Regions from separate parts of the uncultured Sulfitobacter sp. genome, predicted to be linked through region 2. Evidence: riboswitches for the same ligand, from Rfam matches in the RefSeq annotation. Region 2 holds a riboswitch; each other region holds the start of a gene.
The links. Region 2 has a riboswitch for cobalamin ahead of AADJ11_RS02205 (DUF1636 domain-containing protein). Riboswitches for the same ligand answer to the same signal wherever they lie in the genome.
Positions count from the first base shown of each region.

Region 1: it holds a riboswitch for cobalamin, as region 2 does, so the genes downstream of both, AADJ11_RS18165 (DUF1636 domain-containing protein) here and AADJ11_RS02205 (DUF1636 domain-containing protein) in region 2, are expected to answer to the same signal.
Region 3: it holds a riboswitch for cobalamin, as region 2 does, so the genes downstream of both, nrdH (glutaredoxin-like protein NrdH) here and AADJ11_RS02205 (DUF1636 domain-containing protein) in region 2, are expected to answer to the same signal.

Region 1 covers NZ_CAXHZD010000008.1:12,363-22,321, reverse strand. Annotated here, with positions in the region: gene AADJ11_RS18185 (hypothetical protein) at 1-163, shown strand, start outside; gene AADJ11_RS18180 (hypothetical protein) at 226-801, shown strand; gene AADJ11_RS18175 (ComF family protein) at 946-1,536, shown strand; gene AADJ11_RS18170 (hypothetical protein) at 1,539-2,096, shown strand; cobalamin riboswitch at 2,468-2,685, shown strand; gene AADJ11_RS18165 (DUF1636 domain-containing protein) at 2,806-3,213, shown strand; gene AADJ11_RS18160 (ABC transporter ATP-binding protein) at 3,210-3,992, shown strand; gene AADJ11_RS18155 (ABC transporter substrate-binding protein) at 4,007-4,942, shown strand; gene AADJ11_RS18150 (iron ABC transporter permease) at 4,949-6,001, shown strand; gene AADJ11_RS18145 (DUF6880 family protein) at 6,202-7,554, shown strand; gene AADJ11_RS18140 (DMT family transporter) at 7,657-8,559, opposite strand; gene AADJ11_RS18135 (hypothetical protein) at 8,683-8,844, opposite strand; gene AADJ11_RS18130 (DUF5676 family membrane protein) at 8,888-9,163, opposite strand; gene AADJ11_RS18125 (sigma-70 family RNA polymerase sigma factor) at 9,313-9,930, opposite strand.
Region 2 covers NZ_CAXHZD010000001.1:465,568-475,526, forward strand. Annotated here, with positions in the region: gene paaB (1,2-phenylacetyl-CoA epoxidase subunit PaaB) at 1-33, opposite strand, end outside; gene paaA (1,2-phenylacetyl-CoA epoxidase subunit PaaA) at 40-1,032, opposite strand; gene pcaF (3-oxoadipyl-CoA thiolase) at 1,063-2,268, opposite strand; gene cobO (cob(I)yrinic acid a,c-diamide adenosyltransferase) at 2,493-3,104, opposite strand; cobalamin riboswitch at 3,142-3,350, shown strand; gene AADJ11_RS02205 (DUF1636 domain-containing protein) at 3,444-3,854, shown strand; gene cobW (cobalamin biosynthesis protein CobW) at 3,856-4,914, shown strand; gene cobN (cobaltochelatase subunit CobN) at 4,921-8,229, shown strand; gene AADJ11_RS02220 (cobalamin biosynthesis protein CobG) at 8,226-9,350, shown strand; gene AADJ11_RS02225 (precorrin-8X methylmutase) at 9,357-9,959, shown strand, end outside.
Region 3 covers NZ_CAXHZD010000003.1:213,134-223,092, reverse strand. Annotated here, with positions in the region: gene AADJ11_RS11680 (TRAP transporter fused permease subunit) at 1-1,328, shown strand, start outside; gene AADJ11_RS11675 (putative quinol monooxygenase) at 1,387-1,704, shown strand; gene nrdF (class 1b ribonucleoside-diphosphate reductase subunit beta) at 1,768-2,742, opposite strand; gene nrdE (class 1b ribonucleoside-diphosphate reductase subunit alpha) at 2,751-4,877, opposite strand; gene nrdI (class Ib ribonucleoside-diphosphate reductase assembly flavoprotein NrdI) at 4,859-5,275, opposite strand; gene nrdH (glutaredoxin-like protein NrdH) at 5,282-5,503, opposite strand; cobalamin riboswitch at 5,606-5,798, opposite strand; gene AADJ11_RS11650 (sodium:proton antiporter) at 5,916-7,730, opposite strand; gene AADJ11_RS11645 (SDR family oxidoreductase) at 7,875-8,471, opposite strand; gene AADJ11_RS11640 (NAD-dependent succinate-semialdehyde dehydrogenase) at 8,533-9,909, opposite strand.

The DNA.
Region 1 (9,959 bases), on a different contig from region 2:
AGGTGGTGCTGATGACACGCAGATTTTTGTTAGGATCAAGGCTGCAAATGGCCAAATCAAACGAACTGAAGTGCACCACAACGGCGATGAAATTCTTGAACAGGCATTTGTGCAGAACGAAATCGTCAATGAATTCGACCCCCCCCCTAACGCAACGCTATGAGGCGTTCCGCCAAGACATGGTTGAGAAGATGATCGCAGTCGCCGACGCAGTGGGCGGTTGAAATGGCCCTTCAGAAACATACCAAGGTCTTCACCGTATTCTCGTTCTTACGTCTCCGAAGCGCTGATATTTTTTGGTATCAATGGATTTATCCGTCTATCTTTTTCGCCGTGACCTTTGGTGGCTTCCTATTCTGGGGCCATCAGTTCGTTAGTTTTGATCAGTCGAAGTTGATTGGAGATGTCAACGCCTTGATGGGCATTTTAGTCGGGTTCTATATTGCAGCCTTGGCAGCAGTTTCGAGCTTTGCAAATGAGAACCTAGATCAAATCATGAGGGGCAGAGCCCCAACCCTTACATCTGTTCGCAAGGGCAATGAAATCAAAGAGACGCTGACCAGACGGCGGTTTCTGGCAATCATTTTCGGATACTGCGCCACCCTGGCAATCATCCTTTATGTCTTTGGAGTGCTTCAAGTCCATTTGACGGTAACGCAACCAGCCGCGCTTTGGGCGCAAACCATCATGAGTGTAGTAGGATATATTGCTTGGGCGATTTATTTATGGATAATCTCTAGTTTGCTTGTCGTGACCCTTCCAGGACTCCACTACCTTGTTGAGCGCATGCACCGAGCATAAATCACAACTTGTGTGGGCTCTCGCGCCCTGCAAAAACGACCGCTGGTTCATCTAGAATTAAATTTCCGACAGATGCGGTCATTTACCGGATGAAAGCAACGTCAGTACTGATTATCCGTGATATCGATTTAGGGAGACGCGATTTTGAAGGTACGCATTAAGAAAATCGCAGGGAACTGGGAAGATGGCTATGCTCTCGATAAGCATACTGCCAGTAGCACATTCACCGGCCACAACGAACAAGGTTATGCGACGTTTGACACTGTCAGAACAGAAGCAGGCGAGGCAGTTTACCAGCTCAAGTACAGGCAGGATTTCGATCAAGTCCAGCCGCTGGCAAAAGCCGTCATCAAGTACATCCTCCCTCATTTGGGTAAGATCGGCTTGGTGGTCCCTGCTCCAGCCTCAAATGCACGCAACCGGCAACCCGTTCATGAGGTCGCGGCAGCGATTGCAGAACGTATCAAGGCACCTTTTTTCGACGACATGATCATCAAGTCAGCAGTAGCCGCAAACTCAAACTCGCTTAAGAATATGAGTACTAAGGAAGAAAAAGAAGAGACCTTAAGGGGCCGTTTCCTTCTCCAAAAAAGGATCGGCAACGATGGAACTTGGAATGCTTTGATAGTGGATGATCTCTATCATTCTGGGGCAACAATGGAGGCTGTTTGTGAACTACTTTCGGGCTATAGTAAGATCGGAAATGTATACGTGGCCGCCCTGACATGGAGATAACGATGCAGACAGTATTCATCGCAGGTTCAATCAAGATCAAGCGCCTTCATCCGCTGTTCGTAGAGCGTATCGCAAACATTGTCCGCGAAGGAATGCCGGTTATCGTCGGCGACGCGAACGGGGCGGACGCATCGATCCAAGCCGAACTTCTTGCTCAATCTGCATCAGATGTGACTGTGTTCTGCACTGGTGAAATGCCAAGGAACAACCTTGGCGACTGGAAGGTCCACCGAGTTAAGTCTTCGGCCCAACCTGGAACCAGAGCCTATTTCACTGCCAAAGATATCGAAATGGCTGAACGTGCAGAGTTTGGTCTGATGCTTTGGGACGCTGCCAGCACAGGCACATTAAGCAATGTTTTCGAGCTGTTATCACAGGGTAAAAAGAGTGTCGTTTTTGTGAATAGAGAAACAAAATTCCTGAACGTGAAGCAGGGTGGTGATGTTCTCGATCTGGTAAGCTTCATGAGTGACGGTGCGAGAAAGACAGCTGATCGGAAGATACGTCTTGGCGAGCGTGTCAGTCAGTTGGCTGGTATTCAATCTAATATGGCTATCTGACTCACTTAAATTTCCAGCAATCTGGCTTCCACTTTCAGGCGAGGGTGACACCTCTACTTGCTCATGTCGGACTTTCACGGAGAATCTTATCGTCTGATCAAAGTCGCATAATATTCAATATGTGAAAATTTGATCCGTAAAGCGATGACCTACCGGGGCAGGGACCAGTTGTCACATTTGGCGTAGTCTTTCAAGGTGGCCGTTCATTCATGTTGCAGCTAATGCCGGGTGAGAGCCCTCTTTGACCGATGCTGAACGTTGGATGAATGGCGGCTTTTGAGGTCAGGTCCAAAAAACAATTAGGCCAAGCGCCGAGCAAACAAAACAGAACTGACTGTAGACATAGTGTCTTGACCTACTACCCACTTTCTACCAGTAGTAATTCAGATGGTTTCCAGCCGCTGAACATGCGTCTGGGATGAAAAGGGAATACGGTAAGGAAGAGCTGCTAAGCGCCGAAACCGTAACTGCCCCCGCAACTGTGAGCGGTGAGTGACCCCGATGAACACCACTGAGCCTTAGGCTTGGGAAGGTTCGGGCGAACGCTGATCCGTAAGTCAGGAGACCTGCCATCAACGACACCAATAGGTGCCGTAAATGTAACTCAACCCAGACGGGGTGTCTGGTTAGGAGATCATGATGGCGACACGGAAATTCCCGTGCTTTAAAACATGTCTGCCCTGCGCCCCGCATATTCGCGGAGGGCGATATGATCACGCACCAAAACCACAAGATAACCGTCTGCACACCCTGCAGGCATAAAGGCACGGACTGCCGCCCAGGATTCGAGTTGATCGAAAAGCTAGGAGCCGCAATTGCAGCGGCTGGGGATACGATCTCCGAAGATTTCGAAATATCGGGTGTGGCCTGCATGGCGGGCTGCGATCGGCTCTGCACGGTCGCCTATCATGGCAGCCGCAAAGCGACCTATTTGTTCGGCGATGTCGACCCAAAAGTGGACATCAACGATCTTGTCACCTTCGCACGGCAGTATGCCCACTTATACGACGGTTGGTGTTCTTCGGTAGATCGTCCAGGCAAGCTACGTAAATCCACACTTGCAAGGGTGCCCTCTGCGATGATCGCAATGGAAGCCAGTGACGTGCGCGCATCATGAACGCCGCTGATCTTGAGGTGAACGGTGTGAGTTGGGCACCGACCAATTCGGGCCAACCAGTGCTGCACCCCACAACCTTCAGCGTTGCTGCGGGAAGGGTTTTGGGTGTGGTGGGGCCGAATGGTGCGGGAAAATCTACTTTGCTGCGGCTTCTCTATCGGTTTCAACACCCCAAGACAGGGCAGGTTCGCGTGGGCGGACAAGACATCTGGTCCATGTCGGCTCGTGACGCCGCCAGGCGGACCGCAGCAGTCTTGCAGGAACAGGCTTCGGCATTCGGACTGACCGTTCAAGAGATCGTGCAACTGGGCAGAACACCGCATCGGTCAGGCTTTGCCGCATCGGGGGCGAGCGACGAGAAAGTTGTTGATTACGTCTTGGACACCCTTGGTTTGCACCCCTTGGCGCACCGTGACTTTGGCACATTGTCCGGCGGTGAACGCCAGCGCGTAATGGTGGCGCGGGCTTTGGCCCAGGAACCTCAGGTCTTGATCCTTGATGAACCGACGAACCATCTTGATGTGCGCCACCAGCTTGAAGTCGTGTCGCTGATTCGCAGTTTGGGCATGACCATCGTGGTGTCGCTGCATGACCTGAACATGGCTGTGAGCGTTTGTGATGATGTGCTTGTCCTCAAAGACGGGCATCCACAAGGCTTTGGTACGCCGCAAACGTTACTGACCGACACCCTCGTTTCGAACACGTTTCGCGTTGATGCGCGGCGTGAAACCCTTGCCCCCAGCGGGGCCCCTCATTTCACATTTAACCTTCCAGATTGAAAAGGAACCTTAATATGAAACTTACACTAACAACACTGGCAGCCCTTTTGATGGCAGGGTCTTCTATCGCCCAAACCACCGTGCAAAGCTGTAACCGCGTCGTGACGTTCGATGCCCCACCACAGGCCGCCATTTCCAACGATGTGAACCTGACCGAAATGATGCTGGTCCTTGGCCTTGCAGATAACATGGTTGGCTACACTGGAATATCCGGTTGGAAGACGTTGGACGAAGACATGACCGCCGGTGTCGAAGAATTGCCCGAGCTATCGGCGAAATACCCGTCCAAAGAAGTGTTGATCGGGGCTGATGCGGACTTCTTCTTTGCGGGCTGGAATTATGGCATGAGGGTTGGCGGCGAAGTGACACCAGAGACCTTGGCCCCCTTCGGCATCCAAGTTTATGAGCTGACCGAAAGCTGCGTCCACGTCGGCGAAAAAGACGCGGCATCTATGGACGACATGTATAATGATCTGCACAATCTGGGTGCGATCTTTGATGTATCCGACCGCGCTGAGGCGTTGATCGAAAGCTACCAGATGGCACTGCAAACATTCCTCGCCGACCTACCCGCGCTGGAAACTGCTCCACGGGTGTTTGTCTATGACAGCGGTGAAGACGCGCCGTTCACGGCAGGGGCATACGCTATGCCAAATGCCCTGATCGAGGCCGCAGGCGGTACCAACATCATGAACGACTTTGAAAAAAGCTGGGCAACTGTCGGCTGGGAGGCAGTGGTCGAGCGTAACCCTGAGTTCATCGTGATCGTGAACTATGGCGAGGTCACAGCAGATCAAAAGCGCGAATTCATGATGTCCAATCCTGCGTTCGCGGATATCGACGCGGTGCGCAATGATCGGTTCGTGGTGCTTGAATATGTCGAAGCAACGCCTGGGCCGCGCAACATCGAAGCCGTCAAAACACTTGCCGCTGCATTTCGGGCTGAGTGATCTGACATGACCCAAAAACAGCAATCGATACACTCTCCCAGACCATCCCGCGATCTTTGGATCACCGGCATCTTTGGCGTGCTGGCACTTTTGGGATCGTTGTCGATTGCTGTAAGCGTCGGGGCCATCGCGGTCCCTTTGGAAACCGTCTGCGGCATTTTGATCAACAAGATTGCCCCAGACACGATTGCCGTTGATTGGTCTAAGGGCCGCGAGGCTATCGTTTGGGATATCCGGTTCCCGCGCGCCATCCTCGCCTGTTTTGTCGGGGCGGGGTTGGCAATCGTCGGGGCCAGCCTTCAGGCGGTGACGCGCAATCCACTGGCGGACCCGCATCTTTTGGGGATTTCAGCAGGTGGCGCATTCGGGGCAATATTGGCGCTGTTGCACACAGGGTTGTTCATAGGGCTTTTGACCGTTCCATTGTTGGCGTTTATCGGTTCGCTTGGAGCGACACTCATCGTTCTGGCCGTTTCGCAATTTGCAGCCGCAACCAGTGCGGATAGGCTGGTGTTGGCGGGCGTGGCTGTGTCGTTCATCGTGATGTCGGCGGCGAACGTTTTGATCTTTCTGGGTGACCCACGAGCCACACACACCGTGGTTTTCTGGATGTTGGGCGGCCTTGGTTTGGCGCAATGGGATCAACTAATTTACCCAGCAGTGGTCCTAGTAGGTTGCGGAACCTATCTGTGGCTTAAATCAGAAACCCTGAACGCCATGACAGTCGGGGACGAAACCGCCACCACGCTCGGTATTCCCGTCGCCCGTTTCAGGCTGTCGGTCTTTGTCATCGGGGCGTTGATCACCGGCGTCATGGTCGCGTTCTCTGGCATCATCGGGTTCGTCGGCCTCATGATTCCGCACATCGTGCGCCTCTTAGTCGGAGGCGACTACCGCCGCCTTATACCTATCTCTGCATTGTGCGGGGCCGTATTCCTCGTTTGGGCAGATATCATCGCACGGACCATCATGGCCCCAGACGACATGCCCATCGGGATTGTCACGGGTCTGGTCGGCGGGGTATTTTTCGTTTGGTTGCTGCGACGGCGAATACGATGAGAGCGACGTGTTGCTTTGAACGGCAATGACGATTACAGGCCTTCGGCCTCAAACAGCCAAGGTTGGCTTTGTCCGCATCTTACCAGTTCGTGCGCCCCGCAGCGAAGGTCGGCTCACCACAGTTTGCCTTTGTGGCTGGACACGGAAAGATCCGAGGACAGGGGGCTAGAATTTTACCCTTTGTGCTCTAGAATTTCCATATGGCACCAAAGACAACACTGAACGCGGATAACCTTGCAGCACTTGGCGCTGAGCGTCTGGCTGATCTTCTGCTTGAGATCACCAAAGGCAATGCGGGCGCTAAGCGACGGCTCAGGCTCGAACTGGCGGGCGAAGCAGGGACGGGGGATGTTGCACGGGAAATTCGTAAGCGGCTTTCGGCGATTGCGCGGTCGCGGTCGTTTGTCGACTGGCAGGGGCGGAACGCCTTTGCGGCCGATCTGGATATGCAACGGCAAGCCATCGTTGGTCAAGTTGGGCCAACAGACCCTCAAGCCGCATTTGAACTGATCTGGCGGTTCGTCGCCCTTGCTAATGGGGTTTATGAGCGGTGCGATGACAGCACAGGCCGGGTACAATCGGTGTTTCACACGGCCTGCGAGGATCTGATTGATCTTTCTGAAGCGGTCGATCCGGATTCGATTGTTCTAGCCGACCTTTTGCTCACGGCTTTGCCTGATGATGACTATGGGCACTATCCCGCGTTAATCTCAGGTTTGGCACCCATGCTGGGGACGGAGGGTCTGCAGCACCTCCGGGCTGGCATTGCCGCGTTGGACGAAGATATGTCCGAGAATTACGCGCTGCGCATGGCGCTTGAAGAGATTGCGGATGCTGAGGGCGATACCGACGCCTATATCGCCCAGCAAAGTGATCTAGCGAGTAAATCATTCAGAGGTGCTGCAGAAATCGCCCAACGTCTTATGGCGTCGGGGCGGCTTGAAGAGGCCTGGGCGGCGATTAACGCGCCCGACGATGATGATCGCGGATGGATTCCTTACGAATGGGAAGCGACCCGGATCAATGTGATGGAGGCGATGGGGCGAAAGGATGCGGCGCGGGCGTTCATGTGGACCTGTTTTGCACGTAGCTTGAACGCGGACCACCTGCGCGCATGGCTCGCTGGACTGCCAGATTTTGAAGACGTCGCGGCGGAGGAGCAAGCCCTTGAGCACGCACAGGGCTTTCAAAGCTTCACAACGGCGCTGCATTTCTTGATGACATGGCCCGCGTTTGCACAGGCGGCAGTCCTGATCACCAATCGCGCCGCCGAAATCGACGGGAACCATTACGAGCTTCTCGGACCAGCCTCCGAGGTGCTTGAAGAGAAGTATCCGCTCGCCGCGATGCTTCTCAAGCGCGGCCTGATCGACTTTGCGCTTAAGAATGGCCGGGTCAAACGCTACCCCCACGCCGCGCGCCACTTGCGCGAGTGCAAGAACCTTGCCGCAAGGATTGAAGACTTTGTACCGTTTGAAACACATGAGGCTTACGTTGCAGGCTTAAGGTCTGTTCATGGGAAGAAGACATCGTTTTGGGGGCCGGGGATGTGATAGCCAGAGTGCCACTAGGTCGTGTTCTTATTTTGTTCTTAAGCGCATAATGATACTTATGTTAAATATTGACAGTTTTGGACATCTTTTTTGAATGGTTTTTCATTCAGCCGCAACTAAATCCGCCGTGTCGACAACGCCGTTTCTACTTACGAGTGCCACGCCAGCCACCGCTAGACCGATACCGAAAATTACTGCGGCACTTAGCGTTTCATTATAAAACAGAACGCCCATGGTTAGTCCGAAGAAGGGAACAAGGAAACTAAAGGCATTGGCCTGACTTAATGCGACTTCGGACAACACGGACATCCACAACACGTAGACCAAAGCGGACCCAAGTACAGACAGGGTGATCAGGACCACGATGAAGGAAATAGACCAGTCAATCGCCAGCGGCGTTTCAGTGGATGCCGAGAGGATCGCAAGCGGAACCGCCCCAATTAGAAACTGCCATCCGATTGTCATCAATGGGTCTACCGTGGCGGCGATCCGTTTCAAAACAATATTGCTGACAGTGATGCCAAGTGCTGCAAGCACGATGTAACTGACACCGATGATATAGTTGGATTGCGTCCCAGCAAAAAGGCCTGGCGCTGCAATCATGACAATACCGGAAAAACCTAACGAAAGGCCAACTTTGCCCCGAAGTGTTAACCGTTCGCCAAGGACGACACCTGCAAGGCCCGCAGCGAGCAACGGTTGACTATTGGCAATGACGGTCGCGATCCCGGGTGAGACCAATTCAGCTGCGTGAAACATGCCGAGAAACCCCAGGCTGGTTGCCCCAAGGCCAATTAAAGCAAGCGTCAACCATGTGCGAACACCTTTCGGGCTTGGCCGTCCAAGGGCCATAGCAAGACCAACTAGAATAAGTCCGGCAATGAGCGCACGTAGCGTCGCAAACGCAAGGTGCGGCGCGAATTTTATGCCGATCGTCAGCAGTGGGAAGCATGCAGCCCAAAGTATCATTGCCAACAGAATCTTCGCTAAAATGATGGCGCGCATACAAACTTCCTAAGTGATAGCGGGATTTCTTTTGGGTAGACCCAAGGGAGATCCTCAGCGTCGCTGTTTTGGGTTTGATTTGTACCGTTAATATTGTCGTCCAGTGTCAAATCTTAGGATACATCAATGTTCATCCTGTCGATCCGTTTCGGGGGCCGCGTTAGTTTTGGACACTTCATCAGGTTTCTTTTTGCCGTGCCCACCATGTCCGTGACCGAACAAGTGCATGGCAATCATGCCACCGCCGAAGAGAACGAGAAACCAGTTTTCTGCGAGCCATTGCATGAGTTTTCTTTCTGTTTGAAGTTTTCGAAATGGTGGGCTGATCTCAGCGCCTTTGCCGTGCGGAAAAGTAGTTGAACAACGGGCCAAAGATGAGGGCAACGAACCAGCCATAGGCAAAGGCTTCGATGAGTCCTAGGCCAAAGCTTGACCAACTAATCCAAGTGACCCACGGAAATAGCGGCAGCCATGCCTTAAACATTGTGGCTCCGGTAAAGATAAGTCCGAATGCCACGCAGATTGCAAAGGTGATTGCAAAAAATGCACCAAGACTCCATCCGAGCGCCTTGACGGGTATTTGGGGGGTGGTGGCAATGGTCATAACATCTCTCCTTCTGTGCAGCGCTTAGTGTCCGATGGACAGGATAAGCGCTTTCAGTAAGGTAGACGTATGTGCCGCAAGAACATTACACAATTGACCGCGGAAATCTGCGTGATGCTTTCAAATACAAGGTAAGTTGGTTTTTCGACCTAGCAACTGGATTGCGTAGCTTTGTTTTGGCAGCCTCCCGGCGGGCAAGAACAATCACTAAAGCCGTCTTTGCAACAGCCGCCGCAGTGGTCCAGCAAACTGTCGCGTAATGCCGCGCGCGCACGGTGGAGCCGCACACCTAAGGCCCCGACAGATACACCAAGGTCAGCGGCAACGGATCGCCGGTCGTCGTCTTCAATATCCACGCGACGTATCAGATCACTTTGATCCGGGCGCATGAATGGCATGAGCCCCGTTACACATTGGCAAACGTGGTCGAATTCTTCGGCTCCGTCTTCGCTTACGTCCGCCGTTTTCTGTTCATTCTCGAAAGCGGCGCTAAGCCTGCGACCACGCCCGATCTTGCGGTAGTGATCATTTAAAGTAGAGCGCAGGACCGCATAGAGCCAAGCTGTCAGTTTGTCGGTTTCACGCAGCTGGTCTTTGCGTTGCATGACCCTGATACAGAACTCCTGCAAAACATCCTCGGCCTCGGTTACGTTTCCCAATCGCTTGACCAGAAAACCAAGAAACATCTTCCGGTTAACAGAAAGCGCCTCAACAGAGGGGTCAGTCGTCGGTAGGACGTCGCCGGAAAAATGATCGCCATTGCTCAATTGACCGGACCTCTCTTAAAATAGAAATG
Region 2 (9,959 bases):
GAACAGGGGCCATTCTTGTGTGGGGTTGGTCATGTCAAATTACTCCGCTGCCAGTTTCGCTGCGCGCTTTTTCGCGGCGTGGGCCATCAGCCCGTCACGCACCCATGCGCCGTCATCCCACGCCTTGTTCCGCGCGGCCAAGCGTTCCTTGTTGCAGGGGCCGTTGCCGCGCAGCACGTCAAAGAATTCATCCCAATCGGGCTGGGTGAAGTCATAATGCCCGCGTTCCTCGTTCCATTTCAGATCGGGGTCGGGGACGGTCAGGCCCAGATATTCGGCCTGCGGGACGCATTCATCGACGAATTTCTGGCGCAGCTCGTCATTGCTGTTCATCTTGATCTTCCACGCCATGGATTGCGCCGAATGGACCGAATTTTCGTCAGACGGGCCGAACATCATCAGTGCGGGGCCCCAGAAACGATTCAACGCGTCCTGCGCCATCTTTTTCTGCGCTTTTGTGCCATTCGCCATTTTCATCATGATGTCGTAGCCTTGGCGCTGGTGGAAAGATTCCTCTTTACAGATGCGGACCATCGCGCGGGCATAGGGGCCGTAGGATGTACGCTGCAATGGCACCTGATTCATGATCGCGGCACCATCAACCAACCAGCCCACAGCGCCCATATCTGCCCATGTTAGGGTCGGATAATTGAAGATCGAGGAGTATTTCATCTTGCCCGACAACAAGTCGCGGGTCAGTTGGTCGCGGGTGACGCCAAGGGTCTCGGCGGCACAATAAAGATACAAACCGTGGCCTGCTTCATCCTGTACCTTCGCCAGCAGGATCGCCTTGCGTTCCAGCGTGGGCGCGCGGGTGATCCAGTTACCCTCGGGCAGTTGGCCGACGATTTCAGAATGGGCATGTTGGCCGATCTGCCGGATCAGGTTCTTGCGATACCCGTCCGGCATCCAGTCTTTCGGTTCAATTTTGCCGCCTGCGTTAATCCGTTCCTGAAAGGCGCGTTCTTGCGGATCCATTTCGTCGAGGGATTTGACGCCTTCGCCGGTGGATTTGATCATCTGTGCATACATCGTTCAGATCCTTTCAGGTGGGATTAACAGTTAGCTTGCGCGTTCCAAAATGATGGCGACCCCTTGGCCGACACCAACGCACATGGTGCACAAGGCATAGCGGCCGCCTGTGCGTTTCAATTGCAGCGCGGCGGTCATAACCAACCGTGCGCCGGACATGCCCAGTGGGTGACCGATGGCAATCGCACCGCCATTGGCATTCACATGCGGCGCGTCGTCGGCAACCCCAAGGGCGCGCAGGGTGGCGATGCCTTGGCTGGCGAAGGCCTCGTTCAGTTCGATCACATCCATCTGGTCGATGGTCAGACCGGCGCGGGCCAGAACCTTTTGGCTGGCAGGGACCGGGCCAATACCCATGACGCGCGGTTCAACACCGGCGGCTGAAATACCCACGACGCGGGCAATCGGGGTCAGGCCGTGCTGGTTGGCAGCGGCCTCGGACGCCATCAGCATCGCGGCGGCACCGTCGTTTACGCCAGAGGCATTGCCGGCGGTGACCGTCAGGTCGGGGCCGTTGATCGGGCGCAGTTTGGTCAGCGCTTCCATCGACGTGCCGGGCCGTGGGTGTTCGTCGCGGTCAAATACAATCGGATCGCCCTTGCGTTGCGGGATTGTGACTGGCGCGATTTCATCCGCGAAAATGCCAGCCTTGTCTGCAGCATCCCAACGGTCTTGGCTGCGTTTGGCAAATGCGTCTTGATCGGCGCGGCTGACGTCATAGTCGGTGGCCACGTTATCGCCGGTTTCAGGCATCGATTCGACGCCATATTGCGCCTTCATCTTGGGGTTCACGAACCGCCAGCCGATGGTGGTGTCATAGACGGCATTGTTGCGCGAAAACGCGGTTTCGGCCTTGGGCATGACAAACGGCGCGCGCGTCATGCTTTCAACGCCGCCAGCAATCGCCAGATCCATATCGCCTGCCTTGATCGCGCGGGCGGCGGCACCGACGGCATCCATGCCCGAGGCGCACAAACGGTTGATTGTGGCACCCGGCACATCCACCGGCAGGCCAGCTAGCAATGCGGCCATACGCGCCACGTTACGGTTATCTTCGCCCGCTTGGTTGGCACAGCCAAAGATCACATCGTCCACCTTTGACCAATCCAGGTCAGGGTGGCGCGCCATCAGCGCAGCGATTGGCACAGCAGCCAGATCATCGGCCCGAACCGATGACAAAGCCCCGCCAAAACGGCCAATGGGTGTGCGCTGTGCGTCACAAATGAAAGCGTCCATGAAAGTCTCCCTTGATTAATGAGCCTAGGGATAGTCGCGATTCGCCGCAACTTAAATGTTACTTAAATGAAGAATAATTTTACAATATGTAACATGATTAAGACGTCGCTAAACAGCATTAAACGCGTGGAGTCGAAGGGGCGAGACCACGCGTTCAGGGTCGCCGTAAGCGACGTAACTATATGAAAGAAGACAGGATAAACGCAGCAGCTTAGTGCTGCGGCTTACATCTCCACGCCGTTTTGCGCTTTGATACCATCGCGGAACGGATGCTTGACCAAGGTCATCTCGGTGACCAGATCGGCGGCTTCGATCAGCTCTGGCTTGGCGTTGCGGCCGGTCAGGCAAACATGGGTCATCGCCGGTTTCTGGTGCAGCAGGAAATCCACCACCTCGTCGATGTCCAGGTAATCATAGCGCAGGGCGATGTTGATCTCGTCCAGCAGAACGAACTGAATTTCGGGGTCCAGGATCTGTTCCTTGGCCATCTTCCAACCGTTTTGCGCGGCGGCGATATCGCGTTCGCGGTCTTGGGTTTCCCAAGTGAACCCTTCGCCGGACACGAAGAACCGGCATTCATCGGCAAAACGTTCGGTCAGGAACTTGCGCTCTCCGGTGACCCAATTGCCTTTGATGAACTGCACCACAGCGCAGGGCATACCATGGGCAATGCAGCGCATGATCATACCAAAGCCCGAGGATGATTTCCCCTTGCCTGCACCGGTATGCACGATGATCAAACCCTTTTCGTCGGTCTTGGTCTGCATCATCTTATCGCGCGCAGCCTTAATCTTGCGCATCTTTTCGGTATGGCGGGCGTTGATGTCCTCGGTCATTGGGGTTCCTCGTTCTTGACAAGTCTCGTGGATTAGGACCATCTGCCCTTATGCTGGTTCCTGTGTAAACAGGTGAAAAGGGAATGTGTATCCGGTTTTATATCGGTAAATACAGCCGCCCCCGCGACCGTGAACGGATTTGAGGAGGATCAACGCCACTGGCCGAAGGCTGGGAAGGCAGATCCACCGTGGGCCAACGCCCGACAACCGTGAGCCGGGAGACCTGCCAGCAAGAGATGCCAAGACCGGACGGGGTGTTCCGGTGTCGGGGTTTGTTCCGTGTGTCGGTTCGCCTCGTCATCAGACCCGCGTTCCATTTACCAGATGGGACCGAGGACCATGAAAGATACTGAACAAAACGCCACCGGCGGCGGGCAACCAACACAGCTTTTGGTTTGCGTGAAATGTCGTCGTGGCCAAGAAACGCCCGAAGATGACCGGCGGCCGGGTCAAGCGCTCTATGACCGGATTGTCGCACTTGATCTGCCCGATGGGGTGCAGGTGGCCCCGGTTGAATGTCTGCAAAACTGCGACCACGGGTGCACCGTTGCACTGCGCGGGGACAGTGACAAATGGACCTATGTTTTCGCCAATGTAGACGAGGGCGACCACCCCGAGATGATCCTGGACGGGGCCGCGCGCTATCATGCGACCCGCGATGGTTTGATCCCTTGGCGCGAACGCCCTGAACACTTCAAACGCAATTGCGTTGCCCGCATTCCCCCTCTTTCTCAACCGCTGGAGTCCTGAGATGACTGATTTCGCAAAATTGCCTGTAACCGTGATCACCGGCTTTCTGGGGTCTGGTAAAACGACACTGATCCGCAACCTGATGCAAAACCCCGGCGGCAAACGTCTGGCCATTATCGTCAACGAATTTGGCGATGTGGGTGTTGATGGTGATATCCTGAAAAGCTGCGCCATCCCCGATTGCCCCGAGGAAAACATTCTGGAACTGGCGAATGGCTGCATTTGCTGCACCGTTGCCGATGATTTCATTCCCACGATCGAGGCATTGATGGCGCTGAACCCGCGCCCCGATCACATCTTGATCGAAACCTCTGGTCTGGCGCTGCCCAAGCCGCTTTTGAAAGCGTTTGATTGGCCTGATATCCGGTCGAAGATCACTGTGGACGGCGTCATCGCGCTGGCCGATGCCGAAGCCGTCGCAGCAGGTCGTTTCGCGCCCAATGTCGCAGCGGTCGATGCGCAGCGTCTGGCGGATGAAAGCATTGATCATGAAACGCCATTGTCCGAAGTATTCGAAGATCAGATTTCCTGCGCCGATATCATTTTGCTGACCAAGCCTGATCTGGCTGGTCCCGAGGGCGTTGCCAAAGCCAAAGCATTGATCAACGCAGAAACGCCGCGCCCCTTGCCCATTATCGAGGTGGCCGAAGGTGTGGTTGATCCGCGGATCATTCTGGGGCTTGAGGCCGCCGCCGAAGATGACATGGACGCCCGACCCAGCCATCACGACGGCCATGATGATCACGAACATGACGATTTTGAATCAATTGTCGTGGATATTCCTGAACAGACTGACCCTGCCGCCTTGGTCGCCGCCATCGAAGGGCTGGCGCGCGATCACAACATACTGCGGATCAAGGGATACGCCGCTGTGACAGGCAAGCCCATGCGCCTTTTGGTGCAAGCAGTTGGTGCGCGTGTGCGGCATCAATATGACCGACCATGGGGCGCAGATGAGGCGCGCCAAGGGCGTTTGGTTGTGATTGCCGAGCATGATGATATCGCCCCCGATGTGATCCGCGCCGCCTTGGGCGCTGTGCAAAGCCAGGCTGCCGAGTAACCAGATATGCATGTCATATTTCGGGAAAGCCATGGGTTGGAGGAGACCGACACACCAACAGATCTGGGGCAGGACGCCGCAGATCTGGTGGTGCTTTCGCTATCTGATTCCGATCTGGGGGCCTTTGCCGAAGCATGGCATCGGGGCGGCGGGGCCGAGGGGCGTCTGCCGTCTTTGCGATTGGCGAATATCGCCGCATTAAAACACCCGCTGTCCGTCGATACCTATGTGGAAAACACATTGTCCGGTGCGCGCGGCATCTTGATCCGATTAATTGGCGGCGTGCCCTATTGGCCCTATGGGCTGCAACAAATCCGCGCGCTGGCCCAATCACGCGGGATTGCTTTGGCGGTTTTGCCTGCCGATGGCCGCGCCGATAGCCGTCTTGATGATATGTCGACATTGCCCGTCTCGACCCTGCGCAGGTTATCGCATCTGTGCACGACGGGCGGGGTGGTTGCGGCGCAGGCTGCACTGGCGCAACTGGCGCTGGCGGCGGGGTTATATGCCGGACCGGTGCAGGGGGCCAAAGGGTTGCCCTCCGTTGGCGCATGGACGCCTGAAACCGGGGCGGCCTGCCCGGTGGTGGCAATGGGTCACTCCGCCGCTTTGGCTGGGCGGTCGCGGATCGTAATTGTTTTTTATCGCTCGTATCTGGTGGCCGCTGATCTTGCGCCGATCACGGCGCTGTTTGACGCATTTCGCCAGCGCGGCTGCGATGTGATCGCGTTGTTTGCCCCCTCGCTCAAGGCTCCTGATGCGGCGGGCTGGCTGCGCAGGCAGATCACCCAACTGGCCCCCAGTGCCATCGTGAATGCCACCGCATTTTCGGGCAAGGGTGACGATGGCACCTCCCCCCTTGATGCCGCCGGTGTGCCCGTTTTTCAGGTGGCGCTGGCCACCTCGACCCGCGACGCGTGGAGTGAGGCCGAGCGCGGGCTATCCCCCGCCGACCTTGCAATGCATGTTGTCCTGCCCGAGGTCGACGGCCGTATTATGGCTGGCGTCGCGTCGTTCAAACAACCGGGCACGCGCGACGATCATCTGCAGTTTTCCCGCTACGCCCATCAGCCGGACCCCAGCCGGATCACGGCCATCGTCGGGCGTGTCATGGGCTGGCTTGATCTGGCGGCCAAGGCTCCGCAAGCGCGGCGCGTGGCGCTGGTGCTGTCGACCTATCCGGGCAAGGATTGGAACATGGGCCATGCGGTTGGTTTGGATGCCCCCCAATCGGCCACCGCTATTCTGGACGACCTAACCGCTTCTGGATATCAGACAGGATCGCCCGATGATCTGCCCCTGCAAGACGCCCTGCTGGCCCGCAGCGCCCGCTGGCCGCTCAGTGCTTACAAGGCCGCGTTGGCCCGCCTGCCGCAGCAATTGATCGATGATCTGGAGGAAGCTTGGGGTGCCCCCGAAGCAGATACAGACGTTGAAGACGGCGCATTTTGCTTTGCCGCCGTTCAGCGCGGCCATGTCGTGACCGCACTGCAACCCGAACGCGGCACACCGCAGGGGCGCGAGGACAGTTATCATGATTTGTCGCGGGTGCCGCGCCATGCCTATGTCGCCTTTTATCTGTGGCTTCAGCAAGAATGCGATGCGCTGGTTCATATTGGTGCCCATGGCACGCTGGAATGGCTGCCGGGCAAGTCCGTCGCGCTGTCGGACGCCTGCTGGCCAGAGGTACTGACCGGAAGCCTGCCGGTGATCTATCCGTTTATCGTCAATGACCCGGGCGAGGCCGCGCAGGCTAAACGGCGCATTGGCGCGGTGACGTTGGGCCATATCCCGCCGCCGATGCAAGTCAGCGAAACGCCCGACCGCTTGGCGCGGCTCGAGGCGTTGCTGGATGAATTTTCGAATGCTGACGGGTTGGACCCGCGCCGCCGTGACCGGCTTCAGGGCGATATCCGCGCCGAAGCACAGGCGCAGGGTGTCGAAGCTGATCTGGGGTTGGATGACGCGTCGTGCAGCGCCGAGGCGATTGGCCGGATCGACCGGTTTGTCTGTGACATCAAGGAAAGCCAGTTTGGCGTTGGTCTGCATATTTGGGGCCGACCACCTGCAAGTGATACGGCGTTTGCGACCGAAAGCTCGGTTCAAGGGGAACGCCGCGCGCTGTTGGACGCACTCGACGGGCGTCGCATTGCCCCCGGTCCGTCCGGTTCACCCTATCGCGGGCGGCGCGATGTGCTGCCGACCGGGCGCAATCTGTTCACGACCGATCCGCGCGCGGTGCCCACGCGGGCGGCCTATGCGCAGGGTCTGGTGCTGGCGCAAGAACTGGTCCGGCGGCATTTACAAGACGAAGGCGACTGGCCGCGCGGCGTGATCGTTGATCTGTGGGGGTCGGCCACCATGCGCACCGCAGGCGAGGAATTCGCCATGGCGCTGGCGCTGCTGGGCGTGCGCCCGGTCTGGGATGCGGGATCAGAGCGTGTTTCGGGCATTGAGGTTCTGCCCATCGCCGAGCTGGACCGCCCGCGCGTTGACGTGACCCTGCGGGTGTCCGGCCTGTTCCGCGATGTGTTTCCGACCCTGTCCGCACTTTATGCGCAGGCGGTGCGCGCTCTTGCTGCGCGTGAAGAGGCACCGGATTGGAACCCGTTCGCCGGACGTGCGGAACTTGCCCGTGTCTACGGGCCTGCGCCGGGGCAGTTCGGGTTTGGCATGGGGTCCGCGCTGGAAACCTATGACGATGCAAGCCGACGTGCGGCGGGGGAGGCATGGCTGAAGGCGAGCAGCTGGGCGCTGGATGGCGACGCCGCCGTGCAAGACCCCAGCGGTATCGCCAACCGGGTCGCCAGTGCCGACAGTTTTGTCCACCTTCAGGATTTGCCGGAAACCGATCTGCTGCTGGCCAGCGATTACGCCACTCACGAGGCCGGCTTTGCCGCAGCGCAACGGGTCACCGGTGGGCAGGCCAAGCTGTACCATCTGGACAATACCGATCCCGAAAACCCTCGCGCGCGGGGCCTGACCGAAGAAATTGCCCGCGTGGTTCATGCCCGTGCGGCGCATCCGGGCTGGATTGCAGGCATGAAACAGCATGGATTCCGCGGCGCGGCCGAGATGGCGGCGACTTTGGATCACATGGCCAGCTTTGCCCATCTGGCAGGTGCCGTACCGCCGCATTTGTTCGATTTGTACCACGATGCCACCTTGGGTGACCCTGAAACCGATGATTTCTTGCGCGATGCGAACCCGCAGGCCCATGCAGCGATGCAGGCGCGCTTTGCCGCGTTGTTGCGGGCCGGGCTATGGCAAACGCGGCGCAATTCGGTGCTGGCAGGTCTGGAGGCATTGTCGTGACCCAAGCGCCCATGGTCAAAGGCTGGTGCCCCGGTGCCTATCAGCCGATGATGGCGGCCGATGGGTTGGTCATGCGGGTGCGGCCAAAACTAGCGCGGCTCACGGTGGATCAGGCGCGGGGGCTGTGCGATATCGCTCTGCGCTATGGGTCGGGCCATATTGATCTGACCAACCGCGCAAACCTGCAAATACGCGGTGTAACCGAGGCCGATCATGACGCCGTTTTAATGGGGCTGGGCGGGCTTGGCCTGCTGGATGAAGACCCCGCGATGGAGCGTCGTCGCAATATCCTTGTCGCGCCGTTCTGGACCGCTGACGATATGACGGCGACCCTGACCGCGCAGCTTTTGGCGCGTTTGGGGGATTTGCCGGACTTGCCAACCAAGGTGGGCTTTGCCGTTGATTGCGACCCCGCTGGCCCGCTGTTGTCCAACGATCCCGCCGATATACGGCTGGAGCAGGGCCATGACGGCCTGATCCTACGGGCCGATGGCTGTGCCACTGGTCGCCCTGTGACCCTGCACACCGCAATCCCTGCGTTGATCGAAATGGCGATCTGGTTGGCGGATCATGTCACACCACAGGCGCGGCGCATGGCGGCTGTGGTCGCTGATACGCCCTTGCCCAAGGCTTGGACGGCCAGCCCGCCTTCGCCACCGCAGTCACGCCCGCACTTGGGTAGCAACTTCGGTGGCCCCTTAATCGGCGCGCCCTTTGGGCAAATCGATGCGCGTGCCTTGCTGCGCATACTTGGCGATGCGCAGGGGCTGCGGGTCACACCATGGCGGGCGTTTGTGCTTGAGGGGGCCACCGCCCCCAGTGACCCCGCATTTATCACCACTGCTGATGATCCGCTGATGCGCGTCGATGCCTGCCCCGGTGCGCCGCTTTGTGCCTCGGCCAGCGTGGAAACCCGCGATCTTGCGCGCCGATTGGCACCGCTGGTCACGGGCAGCCTGCATGTGTCGGGCTGTAGCAAAGGCTGCGCACGGGCGCGGCCGGCTGACCTTACCCTCGTCGGGCGGGACGGGACATTTGATCTTGTGCGGGGGGGCCGCGCAGGTGATACCCCCCTTAAAACAGGGCTGCGCCCTGATAAACTGCTGACCGGAGAATTCTGAACCCTCATGTCTTACAGCTATGAAATGGATGGCGCGGCCATCTACAAACAATCCTTTGCCATGATCCGTGCCGAGGCCGATCTGGACGCGTTTTCACCGCAAGAGGAACCCATCGTCGTGCGCATGATCCATGCCTGCGGGATGGTCGGTCTGGAAAAACACGTGCGCCTGTCGCCGGGTTTTGCCGATGCGGCGCGCGCGGCTTTGGCGAATGGCGCACCGATCCTGTGCGATGCGCGCATGGTGTCCGAAGGGGTGACCCGGGCCCGCCTTCCGGCGGACAATCAGGTAATTTGCACGCTGCATGATAGCGCCGTGAAAGACATGGCGGCCCAAATGGGCAACACCCGCTCTGCCGCCGCGCTCGAGCTGTGGCGGCCCCATCTGGCGGGTGCGCTGGTTGCGATTGGTAATGCACCCACCGCGCTGTTTCATCTGCTGAATATGCTGGAAGACCCCGATTGCCCGCGTCCGGCTGCGATCATCGGCTGCCCTGTCGGCTTTGTCGGGGCGCGCGAAAGCAAGGATGCCTTGTGGGCGGATCAACCCGTGCCCAGTTGCATTGTCGAAGGGCGTTTGGGTGGCAGTGCCATTACCGTCGCGGCGGTC
Region 3 (9,959 bases), on a different contig from region 2:
TTGCAGGGGTGCTGATTGCGACTGGGGCGGGGCAGTTCTTTATCGATCTGGCCAATGCGGGTTTCGGCAAATACCGTGGCGGTCCGGCCAAGGTATCCATCGTGGCAAGTGCATTTTTCGGGTCGCTGTCTGGTTCGATTTTTTCCAACATTGCGGGCACCGGATCGATCACCATTCCGACCATGAAAAAGGTCGGCTATCCCCCACATTACGCCGCCGCAATCGAGGCCTGTGCGTCAACCGGTGGGGTGGTGATGCCACCCGTGATGGGGGCGATTGCATTCGTGATGGCGATCACCATTGGTGTGGATTACGCGACCATCATGGTGGCCGCGATCCTGCCGTCACTGCTGTTTTATTTCGGCCTGCTGTTGCAAGTTGACGCCTATGCCGCGCGCAAAGGGCTGGTGGGCATGACCCAAGACAAACTGCCATCGGCCCGCGAGGTCATGAAACGCGGCTGGCCGTTCCTGTCGGTCATGGTGTTTTTGGTCTGGGGCTTGCTGTACATGCGGTGGGAATATTATGCCCCGTGGTATGCAAGTGCGATGATGATCGCGCTGAGCTTTCTCCAACGTGACACAATGATGACGCCGACGCGCCTGTTTGCGACTCTTCGACAGGTTGGCGTCTTGGTCACGCAGACCGCCGCGATCATCTTGCCGATTGCCTTTGTTGTCAGCGCCTTGACCATTACCGGCGTGACCGGGTCCATGACATCGGGGTTGGTCGCTTTGGGTGGGGATAACGTTTACCTCATCATCGCGCTTGGGGTGCTCGCCTGTTTCATCATGGGCATGGCGGGGTTGGCGATTGTTGCCTACATTTTCCTAGCTGTGACGCTGGCCCCGGCTATCGTTGAAATCGGTGGGCTGAACGTCGTCGCGGTGCATTTCTTTATCGTGTACTACGCAATGCTGTCCGTGATCACGCCGCCTGTCGGGGCTGCCGCTTTCCTTGCGGCGACAATTGCGGGGGCGAAACCGATGCAGACCTCCTTTACGGCGATGCGTCTTGGGGTTGTGATTTACTTCGTACCGTTGTTCTTTCTGTTCCAACCGGCGCTGGTGCTGCAAGGCGACCTGACCCCGCTGATTTATGTTTTGCCGTCGATCATCATCGGGATTATGCTGCTGTCTGGCGGTCTCGAAGGGTATCTGCTGGGCTTCGGGCTGGTGCGCACTTGGATGCGGTTGCCGCTTGCTGTCGCGGGGTTTGCGTTCAGCTTTCCGGGGTTGATGACGACCCTGATCGGCGGGCTGGCATCGGCGGCGATGGTTGCCCTGATCTGGTGGGACAATAAGAAAACCGCGCAGGTGGCTGCATAGATTTGAATGGCTGTGCCCCCCGTGGGCGCGGCCCAACACCGCAAAAAAGGAACCACATATGTCACTCGTTCACGTAGTTGCCGTTATCACCACCAAACCGGGCCAGCGCGCCGCCGTGTTGAAGCTGTTCAACGCCAATGTTCCGGCTGTATTGGCCGAAGATGGCTGTATCGCCTATGAGGCGACAATCGACACCGAAAACGCGGGCCCGATGCAAAGCGCCTTTGGCGAGGATACGTTCGTGGTGGTGGAAAAATGGGCCAGCATGGACGCGCTAGGCGCGCATGCCCGATCGGCCCATATGAAGGAATATGGCGCGCAGACCAAAGACATGCTGGCCGATCGCAAGATCCACATTCTGTCGCCTGCGACCTGATCAGCGGCCACTAGATTTGCGCCGCCCCGAATGTTTGGGGCGGCGCTATTTGTTTGGTAGGGATCAGAAATCCCAGTCTTCGTCTTCTGTCGCGACGGCCTTGCCGATCACATAGGTCGATCCGCTGCCCGAGAAGAAATCGTGGTTCTCGCCGTCTGTTGACAGGGCGGCAAGGATCGCGGGGTTCACCTCGCAGGCCTGTGCGGGGAACAGCGCCTCGTAGCCCAGATTTTGCAGGGCCTTATTGGCGTTGTAGTGCAAGAATGCTTTGACGTCTTCGGTCAGGCCCAGATCATCATACAGCTCGGCGGTGTAATGCGACTCGATCTCGTAAAGGTCGAACATCAAGGAAAACGCAAAATCCTTCAGCTCATCGCGCTTTTCGGCGGGCAATTGTTCGGTCGCGCGTTGGAATTTATAGCCGATGTAATAGCCGTGTATCGCCTCGTCTCGGATGATCAGGCGGATCAGATCGGCCGTGTTGGTCAGCTTGGCGCGGCTGGACCAGTACATCGGCAGGTAAAAGCCCGAATAGAACAAGAAGCTTTCCAAAAACACCGATGCGATCTTGCGTTTATACGGGTCGGCGGTGGCGTTGTATTCCTGCAGGATCAGACGGGATTTTGCCTGAAGATGCGGGTTTTCTTCGGACCAGCGGAACGCCTCGTCAACGTCCTTGGTCGAGCAGAGCGTTGAAAAGATAGACGAATAGGACCGCGCATGCACCGCTTCCATAAAGGCGATGTTGCTAAGCACGGCTTCTTCGTGCGGGGTTTGGGCGTCTGGCATCAAGGCCGGTGCGCCCAACGTGTTCTGGATCGTATCCAGCAGGGTTAGGCCCGTCAGCACGCGGATCGTCAATGTGCGTTCTTGGGGGGTCAGGGTGGCCCAGCTTTGCACGTCATTGGACAATGGCACCTTTTCGGGCAGCCAGAAATTGACGGTCAAGCGGTTCCAGACCTCAAGGTCTTTGTCGTCTTGGACCCGGTTCCAGTTAATGGCGCGGGGCACGGCGGGGGTGTGGTCAAGATCTTTCATGTCGGGTCTCACAATGTGCACGAAACGCAGCCGTCGACTTCCGTCCCCTCAAGGGCGGTCTGGCGCAGGCGGACGTAATAAATGGTTTTGATGCCTTTTTTCCACGCATAGATTTGCGCGCGGTTGATGTCACGGGTCGATGCATCGGCGGGAAAGAACAGGGTCAGCGACAGGCCCTGATCCACATGCGTCGTCGCGGCGGCATAGGTATCAATGATCGCTTCTGGCCCGATCTCATAGGCGTCACGGTAGAATTCAAGGTTGTCGTTGTTCATGAATGGGGCGGGGTAGTAGACGCGCCCGATCTTGCCCTCTTTGCGGATCTCGATCTTGCTGACGATCGGGTGGATCGACGAGGTTGAGTTGTTGATATAGCTGATCGACCCCGTGGGCGGGACGGCCTGCAAGTTGCGGTTATACAGCCCGTGTTTTATGACCAGTTCGCGCAGTTTGGCCCAATCGTCGCGGGTGGGTAGGTCTTTGCCGTCAAACAGCGCCTTTACCGCGTCGCTTTCGGGCAGCCAATCGCGGGTGGTGTATGTGTCAAAGAAAGTGCCGCTCGCATAGGCGCTGTCGGCAAACCCGGCAAAGCTTTCGCCCTTTTCCTGCGCCAAGAGGTTTGACGCGCGGATGGCGTGATAGGCGACGGCGGCGAAATAAACGGATGTAAATTCGATCCCCTCGGCACTGCCATAATGGATGCGTTCGCGCGCCAGATAGCCGTGCAGGTTCATCTGCCCCAGCCCAATCGCATGGCTTTCGTCATTGCCGCGCCGCACCGAAGGCACGGAATTGATCGCCGACATCTCGGACACGGCCGTGAGCACGCGGATCGATGTTTCCACCGTCGCGCCAAGATCAGGGCCATCCATGGTTGTGGCGATGTTCAAAGACCCTAAGTTGCACGAAATATCGGTGCCCAGATGATCATAGCCCAGATCATCGTGGAACGTGCTGGCCTCGTTTACTTGCAGGATTTCCGAACACAGATTCGACATGGTGATGCGCCCGGCGATGGGGTTGGCACGGTTCACCGTGTCTTCGAACATGATATAGGGATAGCCGCTTTCGAACTGGATTTCCGCCAAGGTCTGAAAGAACTCGCGCGCGTTGATCTTTTTCTTGCGGATGCGTTTGTTGTCGACCATCTCGGCGTATTTCTCGGTGACCGAAATGTCCGAGAACGGCACGCCGTAAACCCGCTCAACATCGTGGGGCGAGAACAGATACATGTCCTCGTTTTTCTTGGCCAATTCAAAGGTGATGTCGGGGATAACCACGCCAAGGCTGAGCGTCTTGATGCGAATTTTCTCGTCCGCGTTTTCACGCTTGGTGTCCAAAAACTGAAAGATATCAGGATGATGCGCATTCAGATACACAGCACCTGCACCTTGGCGTGCACCAAGCTGGTTGGCGTAGGAGAATGAATCCTCAAGCAGTTTCATCACCGGGATCACGCCTGAGGACTGGTTTTCGATCCCCTTGATCGGGGCTCCATGTTCGCGCACGTTGGTCAGCATCAAGGCCACGCCACCGCCGCGTTTACTAAGCTGCAGGGCAGAGTTGATGCCGCGCCCGATGCTTTCCATGTTGTCCTCAAGACGCAGCAGGAAACACGAGATCAGCTCGCCCCGGCTTTGCTTGCCCGCGTTCAGAAATGTCGGTGTGGCGGGTTGGAAACGGCCCGACAGAATTTCATGCATGAACGCCATCGCTTGGGTCTGATCGCCCTGCGCCAGCGTCAGCGCAGTCATCACAACGCGGTCCTCGTAGCGTTCCAGGAACCGTTTCCCGTCACGGGTTTTCAGCGTGTAGGAGGTGTAATATTTGAACGCGCCCAGAAAGGTTGGAAACCGGAATTTTTGCTTGAATGCCGTGTCCCAAATCTCGCGCAGGAATTCGGCTGGATAGGCCTTCAGCACCGCGGCCTCGTAATAGCCTTCGTCGACGAGATACCCGAGCTTTTCCTCAAGCGAGTGGAAGAACACGGTGTTCTGGTTCACATGCTGCAAAAAGTATTCGCGCGCGGCCTTGCGGTCGGCGTCAAAACGGATGTGCCCCGCCTCGTCATATAGGTTCAGCATCGCGTTCAGCGCGTGATAGTCCAGCCCAGCGGTCATACCGTCATCAAGCATTCTGTTCTCCAAAATTTGTCCAGCCCGTCGCGAATGCGGGCGATGTCTAGGTCCGTGCCTGCCAGCTCAAACCTTGTGAGCACGGGCACGTTGCATTTCTTGGCGATCACGTCGCCCGACAGCGCAAAGGTCGCGCCAAAGTTACGGTTTCCCGCACCGATCACACCGCGCAGCAGCGCGCGGCGTGTCGGTTCATTCAAAAAGCGGATCACCTGTTTGGGCACCGCGCCGCGCCCTGCGCCATCGGCGAATGTTGGGCAGACCAGCACAAAGGGGCGGGCAGGGGCTGGCATCGGATCAGACGGGCGAATGGGAATGCGCATGGCATCAATCCCAAGCGCTGCAACCAGCCGCGCGGTATTGCCCGTTGCCGACGAATAATAGACCAGCCCGCCCATTGCCGGTCAGGCCAACTGACCAATCATGTCGGGCCGGAAACCCGCCCAATGCGCATCACCCGCGACCACGACAGGCACCTGACGGTAGCCCATTTCGGTCACGCTTTGCATGGCTTCGGCATCTTGTGTCAGGTCGATCACACGGTATTCCAAACCGCGCATATCCAGCGCACGGGTGGTGGCGGTGCATTGCACGCAAGCGGGTTTCGAATAAACTGTGATGGTCATGCCCATATCCCTATCTGTTGTGGTGCAAAGGGACGGGGGCGCGCGGGGCATAGGCCAACACGGCCACAACCTTCAACACGTCCTCAAGCCCTCCGCTCGCGGTGGTTCGTATCGTGCCAAGGCAGGTCTCCTGGCTCACGGCTCGGATGTGGGGGCCTCCTTCCCGATGCGGGTGCATCAGTGGGTCATAGGCCAACACTTGCCGCTTACAGTTGCGGGGGCAGCACCGGTATCACACCGGTTTCCCTCTTAGCCTGCGACTCGCGCCGCAGGAACCAAAGCAACTACATATTGGGGTGTAATGCCGTTTGGTGTCAATATGCTGTTATTGGGATCGGGTAAATTTTTCTGTGATCAGACCGCAGCGGCGGGGATTTACCCTTGAGCAATGCCAAGCCCCCGCCGATATGCATCACTCCTCAGGTGGGCGCAAGGCGATGATGCGCAGGCCCGGTGCGCCTTTGAAGTCCTCGTTCTTGCGGATAAAGCGAATGGTGCCGTTCGCCGTAATCCGGGCAAGTAATTTTCCGTCCGGCGTCTCGTTGCGCCAATCGTCGAGCGTAAATTCCTCGGATAGTTTTGTGATGCGGAAGGTCCATCCGGCAGCCATCAATTTCTCAAGCTCGGCGTGGGTGGCCTCTAGGCCGAGGGGGCGCCCCCCCAAGGTGCGGGGCAATTGGTGGCGGCTGCTGTCGGCACGTTCGCGCATCACCTGAAACACGTTTTCACGCCCGAATTCCGGGGCAAGGTCCGTGGTCACCAGCGTGTTATAGGCGTCGTTATCCGTGGCCGCGATCAGGGTGGCATAGCTGACCAGCTCGACCCGCTGTTCTGCGGCCTCTGACAGGATATCACCCGAGAATGTATCGATGCCCGCAGCGCGTGCTTTGCGCAGGCGGATGAAGTTCGGATCGGTCATCAAAACGGGCACTTCGGCCTTGCGCAGCACCTCGGCCAGCGCGGTTGTCCAATCCGCCCCGCCGATGATCACGACGCCCGGCACATCGGCACCCGCCAGCCCCAACAGCCGCGCAAAAGGCGCGAGGGTAAATCCGTTGACCACGACCGTCACCGCCACAAGGGCGAATGCCAGCGGTGCAATCAAGGCGGCGTCTTCAAAGCCAAGGCTGAGCAAGCGTTCCCCGAAAAGGCCCGCCACGGCGACCAGAACCACACCGCGTGGTCCGGTCAAGGCGACCAGCAGCTTTTCGCGAAACGGAATGCCAGAGCCGATAAGCGAGATAAACACCGTCAGCGGGCGCGCGACCAGCACGACCACGGCCACAAACGCCGCCGCGCGCCAATCAAGATTGCCAAGCGCGTCCACATCCAGACCCGCAGCAAGCAGGATAAACACGCCCGACACCAACAGCACGGTCGCGTGTTCCTTGAAGCGGCGCAGCTCTTCGTAGCTGGGCAGTTTTGAGTTCGCGATCACGATCCCCATGATCGTCACGGCCAGCAGCCCGCTTTCATGCAGCACGGCGTCAGATGCGGCGAACACCCCCAGCAACAAGGCGAAAAGCACGGGTACTTTCATATATTCCGGCACCCAGCCGCGTTTGAACCCGCGCGACAGGCCGACGCCAGCCGCCACGCCGGCAGCGGTTGCCACGGCAGCCCCGAGCAGCAGTTCGATCATCGCCTCGGACGCCGTGGTGGCCGTGTTCAGCGCCAGCACGACCTCGAACGCCAAGACAGCGGCCAAGGCCCCGATCGGATCGTTAATGATGGCTTCCCATTGCAGCAGGGTCGCGGGGCGGCGCGACAGCCGCGCGGTGCGCAGAAGCGGCGCGATCACGGTGGGGCCGGTGACGATCATGATGCCACCAAACACGGCCGAGCTGGACCAGCTAAGCCCCGCCACATAATGCAGCGACAGCGCGGCCATTAGCCACCCCAAAGGCGCGCCGATATAGACCAACCGCCTGACCCCGCCAACCGCGTCTTGCAGCGTGTGAAAGTTCAACGACAGACCGCCCTCGAACAGGATGATCGCCACGGCGATGGAGATCATGGGGGCCATCAACGGCCCGATATCGCGGGCGGGATCAAAGATGCCAAACACCGGCCCGATCAGAATACCGGCGACCAGCATCAGTACGATTGCAGGCATGCGCAGACGCCATGCGATCCATTGCGATCCAACGCCTATGGCACCGACCAATGCGATTGCCGTTACGGGGTTCAGCGCGCCAAGCGTTTCTGTTGCCACAATGTGATCCATCTATTGTTGGTGGTTTGAAATAGCATGTGACGGGCGCGAGGCAATAAATATTCCGGTTGTCACAGGTCTAGGGGCAAACACAAAAACGCGGACACCGTTGGGTGCCCGCGCGTTCGTAAAGTGGGGGATGGTTCAATCAGCAGATCAGGCCGATTGCATATTCAGCGCCATCCCGTCGTATTGCCCGCTGATTGCGGCATCGGCCAGAACATCGGCAACATCCCGGCGCGACGCCTCGGCTGATGTGTCCACGTCGTCGCCCAAGATCACGTTATCGCTGCGCGGGTCATCTGTCAGGGCAACGGGGCGCAGAATGGCATAAGTTAAGCCGGATGCTTTCAGGTGCTCATCAGCGGCGTGCTTGGCCTTGATGTAGTGGGCCAGATCGCCTGACGGGTTTTCCTGATCCGCCCCGACCGAGCTGAGCATGACAAAGCGTTTCACGCCCGCCGCTGCGGCCAGATCGGTCAGACGCTGCGCGCCGTCGCGGTCAACCTTATCGGTCATTCCGGCATCCGTGTCGCCGCCTGAACCGGCGGCAAACACGACGACATCCATGCCTTGGCAAACGTCATCCGACAAATCGGTCAGGTCGCCGTGGCGCAAATGCGTGCCCTTAGGCAGATCACTGGTGTCAGAGCTTTCGCGCACCAGTGCGGTTGCCTCATGCCCTTGATCAATAAGATTTTTCACCACATGCGACCCGGTTTTGCCTGTGGCACCTGCGACTAGAATATTCATGCTCATTTTTGTACTCCTTCAACGTGTTACTGTGTTTGATTGTGGTGTGCGGCCTGTTTGATCAGGGCAGAAAGATCGCTTTGACGTTCACGAATTCCTTCATGCCAAAGCCGCCATGCTCGCGCCCATAGCCGGAATCCTTGACCCCGCCGAAAGGCATATTCGGATCAGCTGCGCCAAATGAATTGATGCGCACCATGCCGGTGTCAAAATGATCGCGGACCAGTTTCAACGCGCGCTCTTCGTCGCGCGAGAAGATGCCCCCGCCAAGACCGTAGCGGCTGTCGTTCGCGATGCGCATGGCGTCGGCATCATCCTTGGCGCGGATGACGGCGGCCACGGGGCCAAAGATTTCATCGTCATAAGCAGGCATGCCGGGTGTGACATCTGCCAGCACGGTCGCGGGATAATACGCCCCTTTGCGATCCGGCGCTTCGCCGCCGCACAGAACCTTGGCCCCTTTAGCGACGCTTTTTTTGACCTGATCATTGACGGTATCAAATTGATCCTGGCTGGACAGCGGGCCAAGTTGGCTGGCCTTGTCCGTCGGGTCGCCCATCGTGATCTCGCCCATTTGCTTGGCGAACGCCTCGACGAAAGCGTCATAGACCTTGTCGGTCACAATAAACCGCTTTGCTGAAACGCAGGTTTCGCCGTTGTTATAAAGCCGTCCCATGACGGAATACTTGACCGCCACGTCAATATCCGCGTCCTCAAGCACCAGATAGGCGTCGTTGGACCCCAGTTCGAGGACCGTCTTTTTCAACGCTTTGGCGGCAACCGAACCGATGTGGCGACCGGCACCGTCGCTGCCCGTCATGGTCACGCCGCGCACTTTGGGGTGTTCGATCAGTTTGTCGCTGGTGTCATGGTCGATCAGGATCACTTGGAACAGATCTTCAGGCAGACCCGCCTCAATGCACAATTCGCGCAGGCGCAGGCCGGACCCGGTGCAAATGCTGGCGTGTTTCAAGACGCAGCCGTTACCTGCCATCAGATTGGCGGCCAACACGCGGACGGGTTGGTACAGCGGAAAATTCCACGGCTGGACCGAATAGATCACGCCGATGGGCTGATAGCTAACAACGCCACGCTTACCATCGGCACCATGGGTGCGCTCTTCATCGGCAAGGGCGTCGGGTCCGTTCTTGGCGGTATACTCAAAAATCGCGGCGCAAATCTCGACCTCGCTGTGGCCGTCTTTCAGCAGCTTACCGGTCTCTTGCGTCATAAGCGCCGCAAGTTCATCCGCATTGTCGCGCAGCTTGGTGGCGATCTTGGTGAGATAGGGCGCGCGTTCTTCATGCGTCAGCTCGCGCCATTCCAGAAATGCGGCATGGCAGGCCTCTAGCCGCGCGACGGCGTCATCCTCTGACATCATGTCGTAGGATTGGATTTCTTCTTCGGTGGCGGGGTTTACCGTGGTGATCTTGGACATGCTCGCTCCTTTTTGAATTCAAAGGGGCAACACGGGCATTGGGGAATGGT